3 regions of the Ferribacterium limneticum genome follow, and region 1 is predicted to be linked to each of the others. Evidence: riboswitches for the same ligand, from Rfam matches in the RefSeq annotation. Region 1 holds a riboswitch; each other region holds the start of a gene.

Region 1 (4,367 bases):
CCGAGCAGTTCGGGGGCACCAAACACGAAACCGACACGGATTCCCGCTAGGCCGAAGAACTTGCCGATGGAGCGGAGGACGATCAGGTTCGGCGCTTCTTCGCTACCGGCCAGCGGGGTGACGCTGTCTTCCGGCGTCGCATCGATAAAGGCCTCGTCGACAATCAGCCAGCCGCCGCGTTTCTTGATCTGCCGGGCGGCGTCGAGCACGATGTCGTGCGGATGGCGGTCGGCCGTCGGGTTGTTCGGGTTGCACAGCAGCACGTAAGGAGTCGCTGCCGCCAGCGCCCGCGGCAACAGGGCATTCTGCAGGAAACGGATCTTGTGGCCGGCGTGTTGCCAGGCCTGGGGGTGCTCGGCGTAGATCGGCGAAATGCAGGCGACGACGGCGCGGGGCAGCAGGGTCGGCAGCCACTGGATTGCCGCCTGCGAGCCGGCGACGGGCAACAGGTTGGCGTTGCCGTAATAGGCGGCCGCAGCGGCTTCCAGGCCGTCGTTGCTTTCCGGCAGGCGCTGCCAGACAGCGGGCGGCAGGGCCGGAACCGGCCATGGGTCAGGGTTGATGCCGGTGGACAGGTCCAGCCAGTTATCCAGCGGAATGTTGTAGTGTGCCGCGGCTTCACGCAGGCGGCCGCCGTGTTCAAGCATCCAGGAATCCAATCACGAAAAATGCGCTCAGCCAGAGCCAGAGGCTCTGCCGAATCAGGGCAATCGCCCGGCCAAGGTCGGCGGCAACCGGTGCCGGTCCGCTGCCGAGCGGTGGGCGGATTTCTTCCTGCCCATGATAGATCGCCGCGCCGCCGAGTTGCACGCCGAGACTGCCGGCCCCGGCCGACATCACCGGTCCGGCGTTCGGGCTGTCCCAACCCGGCGCCTGGGTACGCCAGCAGGCCAGCGCGTTGCGGGTCTGGCCAAGCAGGGCATAGGTCAGGGCCGTCAGGCGGGCCGGAACCCAGTTCAAGGCATCGTCAAAACGGGCGGCAAAACGGCCGAACAGGTTGAAGCGTTCGGTGCGGTAGCCCCACATCGCATCCAGCGTATTGGCCAGGCGGAAAAGCAGGGCGCCGGGGCCGCCGAGCAGGGCGAACCAGAACAGGGTGCCGAAGATGGCATCGTTGCCATTTTCCAGTACCGACTCGACGCCCGCCTTGGCGATGCCGGATTCGTCCAGCGTCGATGTGTCACGGGAGACAATCCAGCTGACGCGCTGTCGTGCCTCGTCAAGATGCCCGTCCTGCAAGGGTTTCGCGATGGCTTCCGCATGCTCGCACAGGCTCTGCGCACCGAGCGCGAAGTAGAGGAGAGCCACATCGACGGCGAAGGGGGCGTAGGGGCGCAACAGCCAAGCCAGTGCGACAAAGGGCAGGACGACCAGCGCCCAGGCGAACAGCCCTGGCACTAGGCGGCGGTTGTTCAGACGTTTCTCGACAGCGGCGGCCAGGTTGCCGAAACCGACCAGCGGGTGGAAATGGCGCGCTTCGCCGAGCAGGCGGTCGAGCAGCACGGCCGCCAGGGCGGCGGCCGGCATGGCGAGTGCGCCATCGAGCATCATTTCGGAAAGATGCCCCGCTGCTGGATGTCGTCCTGCATGGCGGCGACTGTGTTGGTCAGCGATTCCTGGCGTGTCACATCAGCCTGGCCCCACTGGTCGTAATAGAGCAGGTCGGCAATCGGCAGGCGGGGCAGCCAGCCAGCCTTTTCCAGTTCCGGCTTGTCGTGGAAGTGGCTGACGTAGCCGATGCACAGGTAGGCGATTGGCACGATGTCGGTCGGCATGCCCAGCGCCTGCTGCAGTTCAGGCTGGTTGAAGATGCTTACCCAGCCGACGCCCAGCCCTTCGGCACGGGCGGCCAGCCACAGGTTTTGCACGGCACAGACACTGGAGTAGAGATCCATTGTCTTGATGTGGGTGCGGCCGACGACGACCGGGCCGGTTCGCTCGCGGTCGCAGGTGATGCACAGGTTGATCGGCGATTCGACGATGCCTTCGAGCTTGAGCTGGCTGTAGATTTCCCGCTTGCCCTCGGGGAACATCATGGCCGCTTCGGCATGGGCCTTGGCGAAGATGTCGCGGACCCGCTGCTTGACCTCGGGCGAGCGGACGAGCAGGAAGTTCCACGGCTGCATGAAACCGACCGATGGCGCATGGTGGGCGGCGAGCATGACGCGGGCGAGCACCTCGTCCGGTACCCGATCGGGCAGGAACTGGCCGCGCACATCGCGGCGATTGAAGATGCTGCGATAGACGGCGGCGCGCTCGGCGTCTGAAAAAGAATGGTCAATCTGGTTTTCCATGAATTCCCCTTGTGGAAAAACGATGGCTGCCTGTCCATGCAGCCTAATTTCGTCTCCCGGCCGGTCTTCTGACTTGGATTCAACCGAACGATGCGCCTTCCCGGCCGGGTTTCCCCTCTGCCAGTGGCTTCTTGCATCGCCCGTCCTCCTCACAGCGTTGGGCACGTGGCGGAATTGCACCGCCTTCCCGATTCTCCGTTCAGCAGGCTGAACGGCACCCGGAGACACTCGCCCAAATCAAATTGGGCGGCCCCGATGGTGCCATAATTACCGACTTTTTTCACATATGCTCGCCATGCCCTGTTATTCCCTGATGGTCCAAGGCACTACCTCCGATGCCGGTAAATCGACGCTGGTCGCAGCGCTGTGCCGCATCCTGAAGCGGCGGGGCGTGCGGGTGGCGCCGTTCAAGCCGCAGAACATGGCGCTGAATTCTGCCGTGACGGTGGATGGCGGCGAGATTGGCCGGGCGCAGGCCTTGCAGGCACTGGCCTGCGGGCTTCTGCCGCATACCGACTTCAATCCGGTCTTGCTCAAACCGACCACCGACAAGAAGGCGCAGGTCATCATCCACGGCAAGGTGGCGATTGATCTCGATGCCAAGGCCTATCACGCCTACAAACCACGGGCGATGGGGGCGGTGCTGGAATCCTGGGCGCGGCTGACTGCTGAATACGAATGCGTGGTGGTCGAAGGCGCCGGTTCGCCGGCCGAGATCAACCTGCGCGACCGCGACATTGCCAACATGGGCTTTGCCGAGGCGGTCGATTGCCCGGTGATCATCGTCGCCGACATCGACCGTGGCGGTGTCTTTGCCCATCTGGTTGGCACGCTGGAATTACTGTCACCCTCCGAGCAGAACCGGGTCAAGGGTTTTGTCATCAACCGTTTTCGCGGCGATATTGCCTTGCTTGAATCGGGTCTGACCTGGCTGGAAGAGCGCACTGGCAAGCCGGTTCTGGGCGTCCTGCCCTATCTGCATGGCCTGATGCTTGATGCAGAGGACGCCATCGCCACCGCGGCGGTCGGCGGCAAAAAGACGGCAAAACTGAAAGTCGTTGCCCCGGCCTACCCGCGCGTCTCCAATCACAACGATCTCGATCCGCTGCGTCTGCACCCGGAAGTCGATTTTCGCTGGATCGGCCCGGGTGAGACGCCGCCAGCCGCCGATCTGATCGTTTTGCCCGGTTCCAAGGCGGTGCGCGCCGACATCGACTGGCTACGGACGCAGGGCTGGGACAAAGCGATCCACAAGCATCTGCGCTACGGTGGCAAGGTCGTCGGCCTGTGTGGTGGCTACCAGATGTTGGGCCGGATGATCCACGATCCGCAGGGGCTGGAGGGGCTGTCGGGCAGCACGGCTGGCCTCGGCGTGCTGGCCGTGGAAACGACATTGGAGGCCGAGAAGCAGCTGCGCAATGTGAGTGGTCACTTGTCGCTACCGGGTCGGCCGGCGATGACCGGTTACGAAATTCACCTCGGTGTGACACGCGGCGAAGGATTGGCCCTGGGCGCCGTGGAACTGGCTGACGGCACCCGCGATGGCGCCATTTCAGCCGACGATCAGGTTTTTGCCACCTACTGCCATGGGGTCTTTGATCACCCCGATGCGCTGACCGCGCTGCTCGCCTGGGCTGGCATGACCGAGAGCGAACAAGTCGATTTCGCGGCGCGCCGTGAGGCTGATCTCGACCGCCTGGCCGATTCGGTCGAAGCCGCGCTGGACTGGAAAAAGCTGTCGTCGCTGCTGCCCGGCTGAGCGTTTCAGGCGGCCGGCTTCTCTTCGTGGTGGATGCGCTTGAGCGCCACCTGCTTCTGAATCTCGCGGAAATCCTGCTCCCGGCCCTGCAGCGCGTATTGCTTGCGGATCGTGCCGAAAACCTTCTTGGCGTCTGGGCTGGTCATCAACAGCTCGGTATGCCGGTCGGCCAGTTCGTGATCGCCGACTGTAAGCGCCGCCCGCATCACGTCGATGCTGGCGCTCGGGTCCAATTCGCTGGCTAGCAGGGCTGGGCGCAGGCCGGCAAAGCGGGCCTTGCCCTTTTCCGGCGAACTGATGGCGAGCAGGGCGGC
Region 2 (4,367 bases), 300 kb from region 1:
CGGCATGGATGGCCACAAGGCGGTCAGCGAGTTCGCCATCGTGGCCAAGACCGGTGACCGGGACAAGGCGCTGGCCCTGCTGCCCAACCTGACTTCAGCCTGTGTCGGCTGTCACTTTTCGTATCGCACCCGATGAAATATCACGATCTGCGCGACTTCATGTCGCAACTGGAAAAGACCGGCGAACTCAAACGGATCGGCGTCGAGGTCGATACCCACCTTGAAATGACCGAAATCGGCGACCGGGTCCTGCGCGCTGGCGGGCCGGCCCTGCTCTTCGAAAAACCGAAGGGGCATACGATCCCGGTGCTGGCCAACCTGTTCGGTACGCCGAAACGGGTGGCGCTCGGCATGGGTGAGGAATCGGTGCAGGCCCTGCGTGAAGTCGGCAAGCTGCTGGCGTATTTGAAGGAACCGGAACCGCCCAAGGGCCTCAAGGACGCCTGGGACAAGCTGCCCATCCTCAAGCAGGTCATGAATATGGCGCCGAAGAAGGTGTCGAACGCGCCGTGCCAGCAAGTCGTGTGGGAGGGCAAGGATGTCGATTTGAGTCGCCTGCCGATCCAGCACTGCTGGCCGGGTGACATCGCACCGCTGATCACCTGGGGCCTGGTCGTCACCAAGGGCCCGCACAAGAACCGGCAGAACCTCGGCATCTACCGCCAGCAGGTGCTCGGGTCGAACAAGGTGATCATGCGCTGGCTGGCGCATCGCGGCGGGGCGCTGGATTTTCGCGAGCATCAACTGGCCAATCCGGGGCAACCGTTCCCGGTCGCCGTCGTGCTCGGCTGCGATCCGGCGACCATTCTCGGCGCCGTGACGCCGGTGCCCGATTCGTTGTCGGAATACCAGTTCGCCGGCCTGCTGCGCGGCGGCAAGACCGAGCTGACGCAATGCCTCGGCTCGACCCTGCAGGTGCCCGCCTCGGCCGAGATCGTGCTCGAAGGCGTCATTCATCCCGGCGAGGTGGCGCTCGAAGGGCCGTATGGCGACCACACCGGCTACTACAACGAGCAGGCCGAATTCCCGGTATTCACCATCGAGCGCATCACCATGCGCCGCGACCCGATCTACCACAGCACCTACACCGGCAAGCCGCCCGATGAGCCGGCCGTGCTCGGCGTCGCGCTCAACGAGGTGTTCGTACCACTGCTGCAGAAACAGTATCCGGAAATCGTCGATTTTTACCTGCCGCCGGAAGGCTGCTCATACCGGATGGCCATCGTCAGCATCAAGAAGGCTTACCCCGGCCACGCCAAGCGCATCATGTTTGGCATCTGGTCCTTCCTGCGCCAGTTCATGTACACCAAGACCATCATCGTGGTGGACGACGACATCGACATCCGCGACTGGAAGGAAGTGATCTGGGCGATGACGACGCGGATGGACGCGACGCGCGACACGACGCTGGTCGACAACACGCCGATCGACTACCTCGATTTCGCCAGCCCGGTCGCTGGCCTCGGCTCCAAGATGGGGCTGGATGCTACCAACAAGTGGCCGGGCGAAACCAGCCGCGAGTGGGGGCGGCCCATCGTGATGGATACCGACGTCAAGAAGCGTGTCGACACGATGTGGCAGGAACTAGGCCTTTAGGACGAATTGACCCGTGGCGCGGCGGCTTGAGAGAATCCGCCCTCCTATCGGCATCGAGATACGGAACACGGTGCGAATCCGTGGCGGGCCCGCCGCTGTAACCGGGGACGAAGACTGCATGGTCGCCAGACCAGCCACTTGCGGGGCATGCCGCGCAGGGAAGGCGCAGCGCTTCGGCTGATCCGGAAGCCAGAAGACGAATCGATGCCAATCAGGAGCCAAGGCAAGGGCTCCGGCTGAATGCATGCGACCAGCGTGCACTCAGCCGGGGCCCTTTTTGTTTTTTGTCTTCCCGAGGAGTGGACAATGTCCCAGATCGTTTCTCAAGTCGCATCCAATACCGTTAAAACCCAGCCGACATCCGCCCAACATGCGCAGCCGGTGGCCCCGACCATCGCTGTTCGCAAGAGCTGCAACCCGGACGGCATCGGCCTCTCGCACTACGTGCTGATGGACCGGAAGGCGGCCAAGTGAGTGCGCTAATCGCCGAGCGTGCCGCGCGCGGCACGCTGTTCCAGCCGGTCGATATCGGCCACCCGGTCTATGCCGCGGTGACCGATCCGCAGACGGCTTTCTGGGCGCTGGTCGACAAGACCCGCGTCCATGAGGCCGGCGGCGACCCGGTCCTGGTCGCCGCCTATGCAGCCAAGGCCGAACAGTTCTCGCAGGAACTGCATGCCCTGCGCTTCGGCCTGAAGCCTTCCGGTGTTTATTTGAACCCGACCGAGCGTTGCAATCTCAACTGCACCTACTGCTATCTGCCCGATACCCAGCGCAGCGGCGGCAGCCACATGCCGGTCAAGACGCTGCTTGATTCCCTGGCCAAGCTGCGCGATTACTTCCGTTCGGTGATGCCGGCTGATCGCAAGCCGCGCGCCATTTTTCACGGTGCCGAGCCGCTGATGAATGCGCCGGCCGTCTTCGAAGCCATCGATGCCTTTGCCGACGATTTCGTCTTCGGCCTGCAGACCAATGGGACGCTGCTCGACGATGCGGCACTCGACTTCCTGACTTCGCGCAATGTCAGCGTCGGCCTGTCGCTCGACGGTCCGGTCTCCGGCATTACCGATGCGACCCGGCGGACCTGGAGCGGCAAGAGCGTGCACGACAAGGTGCTGCGGGCGATGGAAAAGCTGCGCGGTTACGGCTCGTGGAGCGTCATCACGACCTGCACGACAGAGAACTTGCCCCACCTGACGCGCATGGTCGAGCTGTTCCACGCCCACGAAGTGCCAACCTGCATGCTCAACACCCTGCGCTGCACCTTGCCCGGTGCCCGTGGGGTCAAGCCGGCCGATGGTGACATGGCGGCGGCCTTCTTCGCCGCTCTCGACCGGACCCACGAGTTGTATCAGGAAACCGGGCGCAAGCTGATGGTCGCCAATTTCGCCAATATCCTGATCGGCATCCTGGCGCCGACGGCCCGCCGGTTGATGTGCGACATCTCGCCCTGCGGCGGTGGCCGAGCCTTCTTCGCGCTGGCCGCCGACGGCAGCCTCTATCCATGCAGCGAGTTCATCGGCCTGCCGCGTTTCAATGGCGGCAGCCTGCTGACTGGCGGGGTCGAGGCCGCGCTGGATTCCGCCGCCTTCCGCGAGGTGACGACGCGCGACGTTGACCGGTTCAGCCCGTGCGGCGATTGCGCGATCCGCCATTTCTGCGGCTCGCCGTGCCCAGCCGAAGCTTTCGAGATGAACGGCGGCATGGACAAGATCGGCGCCTTCTGCGATTTCTACAAGGAACAGGTCAATTACGCCTTGCGCCTGATCGCCGACGGCAAGGCCGATGACTATCTGTGGGATGGCTGGGACGAGGGAACCGAAAGCGTTTTTGCGATGGGTTGAGAAATGCCGGGCGGGCGCTTTAATATGGCGCCCTTCCTTTGCTTTCAGGCATCGCCAGTCATGCACTCCCGTCTTGTCATTACCGCCACTGATTTGGCTGATCTGCGTCACGTCGAAGCCTTTCTCGACCTGCTCGAACACTATGCCCGTGATCCGATGGGCGGCGGTGATGGCCTCTCGGATTACGCCAAGGTCCATCTGGTCGGCACCATGCAGGAGGTTCCAGGCTTTCATGGCGCGCTGGCCTGGCTCGATGGCAAGGCGGTCGGACTGATCGACTGTTTCGCCGGCTTTTCGACCTTCGCCGCGAAGCCGCTGCTCAATGTTCACGATATCGTGGTGCACGAAAGCTTGCGCGGCCTGGGCATCGGCCAGGCTCTGCTGGCTTGGGCTGAACAACGCGCTCGCCAACTTGGTTGCTGTAAGCTGACGCTGGAAGTGCTGTCCAACAACACGCGGGCGATGGCTTCCTACCAGCAGGCCGGATTCGCGCCCTATGTGCTCGATCCGGCCGCCGGCCATGCGCTGCTCATGCAGAAATATCTCCCGGAGGATTAACTCATGCAGGAACCTCTTCCCGTCGACGACCTCAAGGGTGTGCGCCTTTCTCTGGTGCAATACACCCACTTCATCTACGGCCTGCACGCTATTGCCGTGCTGATCGGCGTGACCTCGGCGGCAACGGTGGCCGGTGGTTTCGTCTTTGGCCTGCCGTCCCTGCTGGCGGTTTTTCTCAATTACCTGAAGCGGGGCGAGGTCAATGGCACCTGGCTGGAAAGCCATTTTCGCTGGCAGATCCGTACCTTCTGGTTCACTTTCCTGTGGCTGGTGGTCTATGGTTTGCTGATTATCACCATCATCGGCATTCCCATCGCCTGGATCCTGATCGCCCTGCTTGGCCTGTGGGTCGGCTATCGGGTCATCCGT
Region 3 (4,367 bases), 350 kb from region 1:
ATGAGTTTGACACCCTGGCCCTGCTCAAGGTCAAGCCGCTGGTCGATGAAGTCGTCGAACTGCTGGAAAAGCGCGAGCTGCTGGCAACCTCGGTGTTCATCGAGAAAGTCGGCTCACCGGACGAGCGCATCGTGCGCGATGTGGCCAGCCTAAAGGGCGAAAAAGTTAACTACCTGTCGCTCATGCTGGTCCAGAACCCCAAACGCGTACGCGGCGAACTGCGCCGCGGCTGCCGGAAAAGACAGTCGCTAGCAGCTAGTCACTAGTTGTTAGGGAGGCGCTGATTAATTCGTCATTTCCGAATAAATCAGCGTTTCCTTAGCGAAGTCAAAACCGTGCCTACCGACTAACAACTAATAACCGACTACTACCAACTCAATGAAAATCGCCGTCGTCTCGATTACCAAACATGGCATCGCGCTGGCCGGCAAGGTCGTCGCCGCCTTGCCGGGAGCACAGCTGTTCTGTCCCGAAAAATTCCGTGCCGAGGGTGAGGCTGCGGCGCCCGGCGCGGTGCATTGCTACGAAGGCAAGGTCGGCGACCAGGTGCCGGCGCTGTTCGCCGCCTTCGACGGCATTGTCTGCATCGTCTCGCTCGGTGCCGTCGTCCGCCTGATCGCCCCCCACCTGAAAAACAAGGAAACCGATCCGGCCGTGGTCGTCATCGACGAAGCCGGCAAGTTCGTCATCCCCATGCTCTCCGGCCACCTCGGCGGCGCCAACCAGCTGGCTGGCCATCTCGCCACGGCGCTCGGTGCGCAAGCCGTGCTGACCACCGCCTCGGACGCCCGCGCCACCATCGCCGTCGACCTGCTCGGCCGCGAACTGGGCTGGACTTTCGAGGCCAGCCACGACGAAATCGTCCGCTGCAGCGCCGCGATGGTGAATGACGAGCCGGTCGCGCTGGTGCAGGAAGCCGGCAGTACCGACTGGTGGGCCAACCACGCCAACGGGCGCCAAGGCCCGTTGCCCGCCAACGTGACGCAATTCGAAAAACTGGAAGACGTACCGCTCGACCGCTTCACTGCCGTGCTGTGGATCAGCCGACGGGAGATGCCGGCCGATATCGCCGCCCTACTGGCTGGACGGTGGGTTGTTTATCGTCCCAAACCGTAAATAAGCATGCCGCACGCCAACTACCACGAGATCCCCCCTCCCCCCTCGAGAGCGCCGAGCAGCGCAGAGCGGCCGGGGGCAGTCGGTTCGCAATGTCTGAGCCGCAGGCGAGTTTTGCGAAGCGCCCGGCTGCTTGAGCAGCGCAGGGGACCGGGCCAGCGGCCCGGCGCGAACGCGGGGGTCGCCTTTCTTTGCTTCCTTTCTTTGGCGAAGCAAAGAAAGGGAGACGCCGCTCAACGGCGGAAAACAGCGGTTGAACCCGCAAGGCTGCCAGCATGAGGCGCAAGCCAGAAATGCCCATTGCCCTCGGCCTGGGCTGCGACCGCGGCACCCCGGCCACCACCATCGCCCGGTGCATCGCCGAGGCACTGGCCCTGGCCAAGGCCAGGCTGGCCGATGTGCGGGCTGTCGCCTCCATCGACCTCAAGGCTGACGAAATCGGGCTCGCCGAAGTCGCCCAAGCCAACGGCTGGCACATCCGCTTCTACCCCGCTACCGAGTTGGCAACGGTGGAGGTGCCGAACCCCTCCGCAACCGTCCGCAAATACACCGGCACGCCGTCCGTCTCCGAAGCGGCGGCGATTCTCGTCGCCGGCGCCGACCAGACCCATTTGATCATCGAAAAATACAAGCTGCGCGGCCAGGACGGCCGCAATGCCACCGTCTCCATTGCAAGGATTCCCCAATGAATACCCCTGAAAACAGCACCGCCCAAACCGGCAAGATCATGCTCGTCGGCCTCGGCCCGGGCAGCAACGACCACCTGACCGCCCGCGCCCGGGCGGCGATTGCCGAGGCCGATACCATCATCGGCTACGTCACCTACATCCGCCTGGTCGCCGATCTGGTGGCCGGCAAGGAGGTGATCAAGAAGTCGATGACCGAGGAGCTCGACCGCGCCATCGAGGCGCTGGACCGAGCCCGCCAGGGCAAGAAGGTGGCACTGATTTCATCCGGCGATGCCGGCGTGTACGGCATGGCCGGGCCGACCTTCGAGGTGCTGTTCCAGGCCGGGTGGACGCCCGACTCGGACATCGAGGTCGAAATCGTGCCCGGTGCTTCGGCGCTGAACACCTGCGCCGCGCTGGTCGGCGCACCGCTGACCCATGATTTCTGCGCCATTTCGCTGTCCGACCTGCTGACACCGTGGCCGACCATCGCCCGCCGCCTCGACGCCGTGGCCTACGCCGATTTCGTCGTCGCGTTGTACAACCCGAAGAGCGGCCGCCGCACCCAGCAGATCGTCGAGGCCCAGCGCCTCTTCCTGCGCCACCGCGATCCGCAGACGCCGGTCGCCATCGTCAAGTCCGGCTATCGCCCCAAGCAGCGCATCGAATTCACCACCCTGGACAAGATGGCCGAAGCTGACATCGGCATGCTGTCGACGGTGCTGATCGGCAATTCCAACACCTTCATCAAGCACGGCCTGATGGTCACGCCGCGCGGCTACGCCAACAAGTACGCGGTAGAGGATGGCGAACGCAACACGCATGCCGGCGAACAAGCCGGCCGTTCGCTGTCCACCGGCCTCAACGGCTGGATGGCGGCCATCCAGCAGAGCGGCAGGAGCGCCGCCGAACTGGCCGCCGAATACCGCCTGCCGGAGGATTACATCGCCGCCGTGCTGCAGACCGAACTGCCGCCGGAAGGCGAGGAGGCCACGGCCGAAAACGGCTGATTTTTTCACCCTTGCCAGCGTCCGGCCTGGCAAGGCTCAGGCAATACCGCCGGACACCCGCAACAGGTGCTTACAGCCTCAAGGGCTGTGGGTGAAACGGGAACGGGGTGCGCGACCCACGCGGTCGCAATGCCCCGGCTGCCCCCGCAACGGTAAGCGAGTGCGGACGCGCCATCAGGCCACTGGGAGATTGATCCCTGCCGCATTGGAATGAAACACGAAGACGAACCGAAGGCAGTGCGATTGCACGACGAGGTGAAGTCGACAAAGTGTCATTTCGATGCGGCAGGGATCGCCCGGGAAGGCGACGCGTCAAGACTTGCCAGCCCGGAGACCGGCCTGTCGCGTCGTACTGCCCGCTTGACGGAGCAGTGTTTTCAAACTGACTGTCTGCGGGGATGCGGATGGCAGCGATCCTGGGCACCGTGTGCGCAGGGCGCAGCGATCCGTGGCAGGCAGTCGTGACTGGAGCAGTCCATGCGACACCCACATTTCACCTTTTGGCAGCATTCGTTTCTTACCCTCACCCTGACGGTTGGCGGTCTCGCCCACGCCGCCGGCATGCCAACCCTGCAGGAAGTCACCGTCAGCAGCGGCCAGCACGACCTGACCGGTGTTGCCGACTCGGCCACCGAAGGCACAGTCACCGCCAGACAGCTCACCAACCGGCCGCTGCTGCGCCCAGCCGAAGCGCTGGAAACCGTGCCCGGCATGATCGTCACCCAGCACTCCGGTGACGGCAAGGCCAACCAGTATTTCCTGCGCGGCTTCAATCTCGACCACGGCAGCGACTTCGCCAGTCACGTCATGGGCATGCCAGTCAATATGGCCAGCCACGCCCACGGCCAGGGTTACATGGACCTCAATTTCCTGATTCCCGAGCTGATCGGCAGCATCCAGTACCGCAAGGGCGTCTATGCGGCCGAGGATGGCGATTTCGCCACCACCGGCTCAGCGCGCATCGACTACCTGCGCAGGCTCGACCAGAGCTTCGTCGAACTCGGCATGGGCCAGCACAATTTCCGCCGCCTGCTCGCCGCCGGCGGACACAGCCTGGGCGACCTCAATCTGGTCGGCGCCATCGAGGTCGGCGGCTACGACGGCCCCTGGGAACAACCGCAGAATCTCGAAAAACACAACGCCGTGCTGCGCCTGACCTCGGGCACCGCAGCCAACGGCTTCGCCCTGACTGGCATGGTCTACAAAGCCGACTGGACGGCCACCGAGCATGTGCCGGAACGCGCCATCACCGGCGGCGAAATCGGTCGCTACGGCGCGCTGTCGCCAAGCGACGGCGGCCGCACGCACCGCCACAGCCTGGCCGGCGATTGGGCACGCACCACCAACACCGGCGCCAGCAAGCTGAACCTCTACGTCATCGACTACGGCCTGAACTACTTTGCCAATCCGTCCGGCTACATCAACAGCCTGCAGGGCGACCAGCACGAACAGGCCGACGATCGCACGCTGTGGGGCGGCCAGGTCAAGCACAGCTGGTTCCTCGGGCCGCAATGGCAGGACACCGAGCTGAGCCTCGGCACCCAATTTCGCCAGGACCGGATTGCCTCGGTCG

Evidence for each region. A riboswitch is a leader RNA that binds a small molecule or an ion and turns the genes downstream of it on or off. The one in region 1 is predicted to bind cobalamin.
Region 2: it holds a riboswitch for cobalamin, as region 1 does, so the genes downstream of both, cbpA (modified peptide precursor CbpA) here and bluB (5,6-dimethylbenzimidazole synthase) in region 1, are expected to answer to the same signal.
Region 3: it holds a riboswitch for cobalamin, as region 1 does, so the genes downstream of both, KI617_RS19325 (TonB-dependent receptor) here and bluB (5,6-dimethylbenzimidazole synthase) in region 1, are expected to answer to the same signal.

Annotation. Positions count from the first base shown of each region.
Region 1 covers NZ_CP075191.1:155,712-160,078, forward strand. The annotation lists gene cobD (threonine-phosphate decarboxylase CobD) at 1-647, opposite strand, end outside; gene cbiB (adenosylcobinamide-phosphate synthase CbiB) at 640-1,551, opposite strand; gene bluB (5,6-dimethylbenzimidazole synthase) at 1,548-2,294, opposite strand; cobalamin riboswitch at 2,336-2,531, opposite strand; gene KI617_RS00765 (cobyric acid synthase) at 2,590-4,053, shown strand; gene KI617_RS00770 (response regulator) at 4,059-4,367, opposite strand, start outside.
Region 2 covers NZ_CP075191.1:456,869-461,235, forward strand. The annotation lists gene KI617_RS02160 (cytochrome C) at 1-136, shown strand, start outside; gene ubiD (4-hydroxy-3-polyprenylbenzoate decarboxylase) at 133-1,596, shown strand; cobalamin riboswitch at 1,659-1,794, shown strand; gene cbpA (modified peptide precursor CbpA) at 1,903-2,070, shown strand; gene cbpB (peptide-modifying radical SAM enzyme CbpB) at 2,067-3,440, shown strand; gene KI617_RS02180 (GNAT family N-acetyltransferase) at 3,501-3,998, shown strand; gene KI617_RS02185 (DUF4870 family protein) at 4,002-4,367, shown strand, end outside.
Region 3 covers NZ_CP075191.1:4,023,395-4,027,761, forward strand. The annotation lists gene cobI (precorrin-2 C(20)-methyltransferase) at 1-266, shown strand, start outside; gene KI617_RS19310 (cobalamin biosynthesis central domain-containing protein) at 379-1,116, shown strand; gene KI617_RS19315 (cobalamin biosynthesis protein) at 1,392-1,805, shown strand; gene cobJ (precorrin-3B C(17)-methyltransferase) at 1,802-2,794, shown strand; cobalamin riboswitch at 2,842-3,151, shown strand; gene KI617_RS19325 (TonB-dependent receptor) at 3,272-4,367, shown strand, end outside.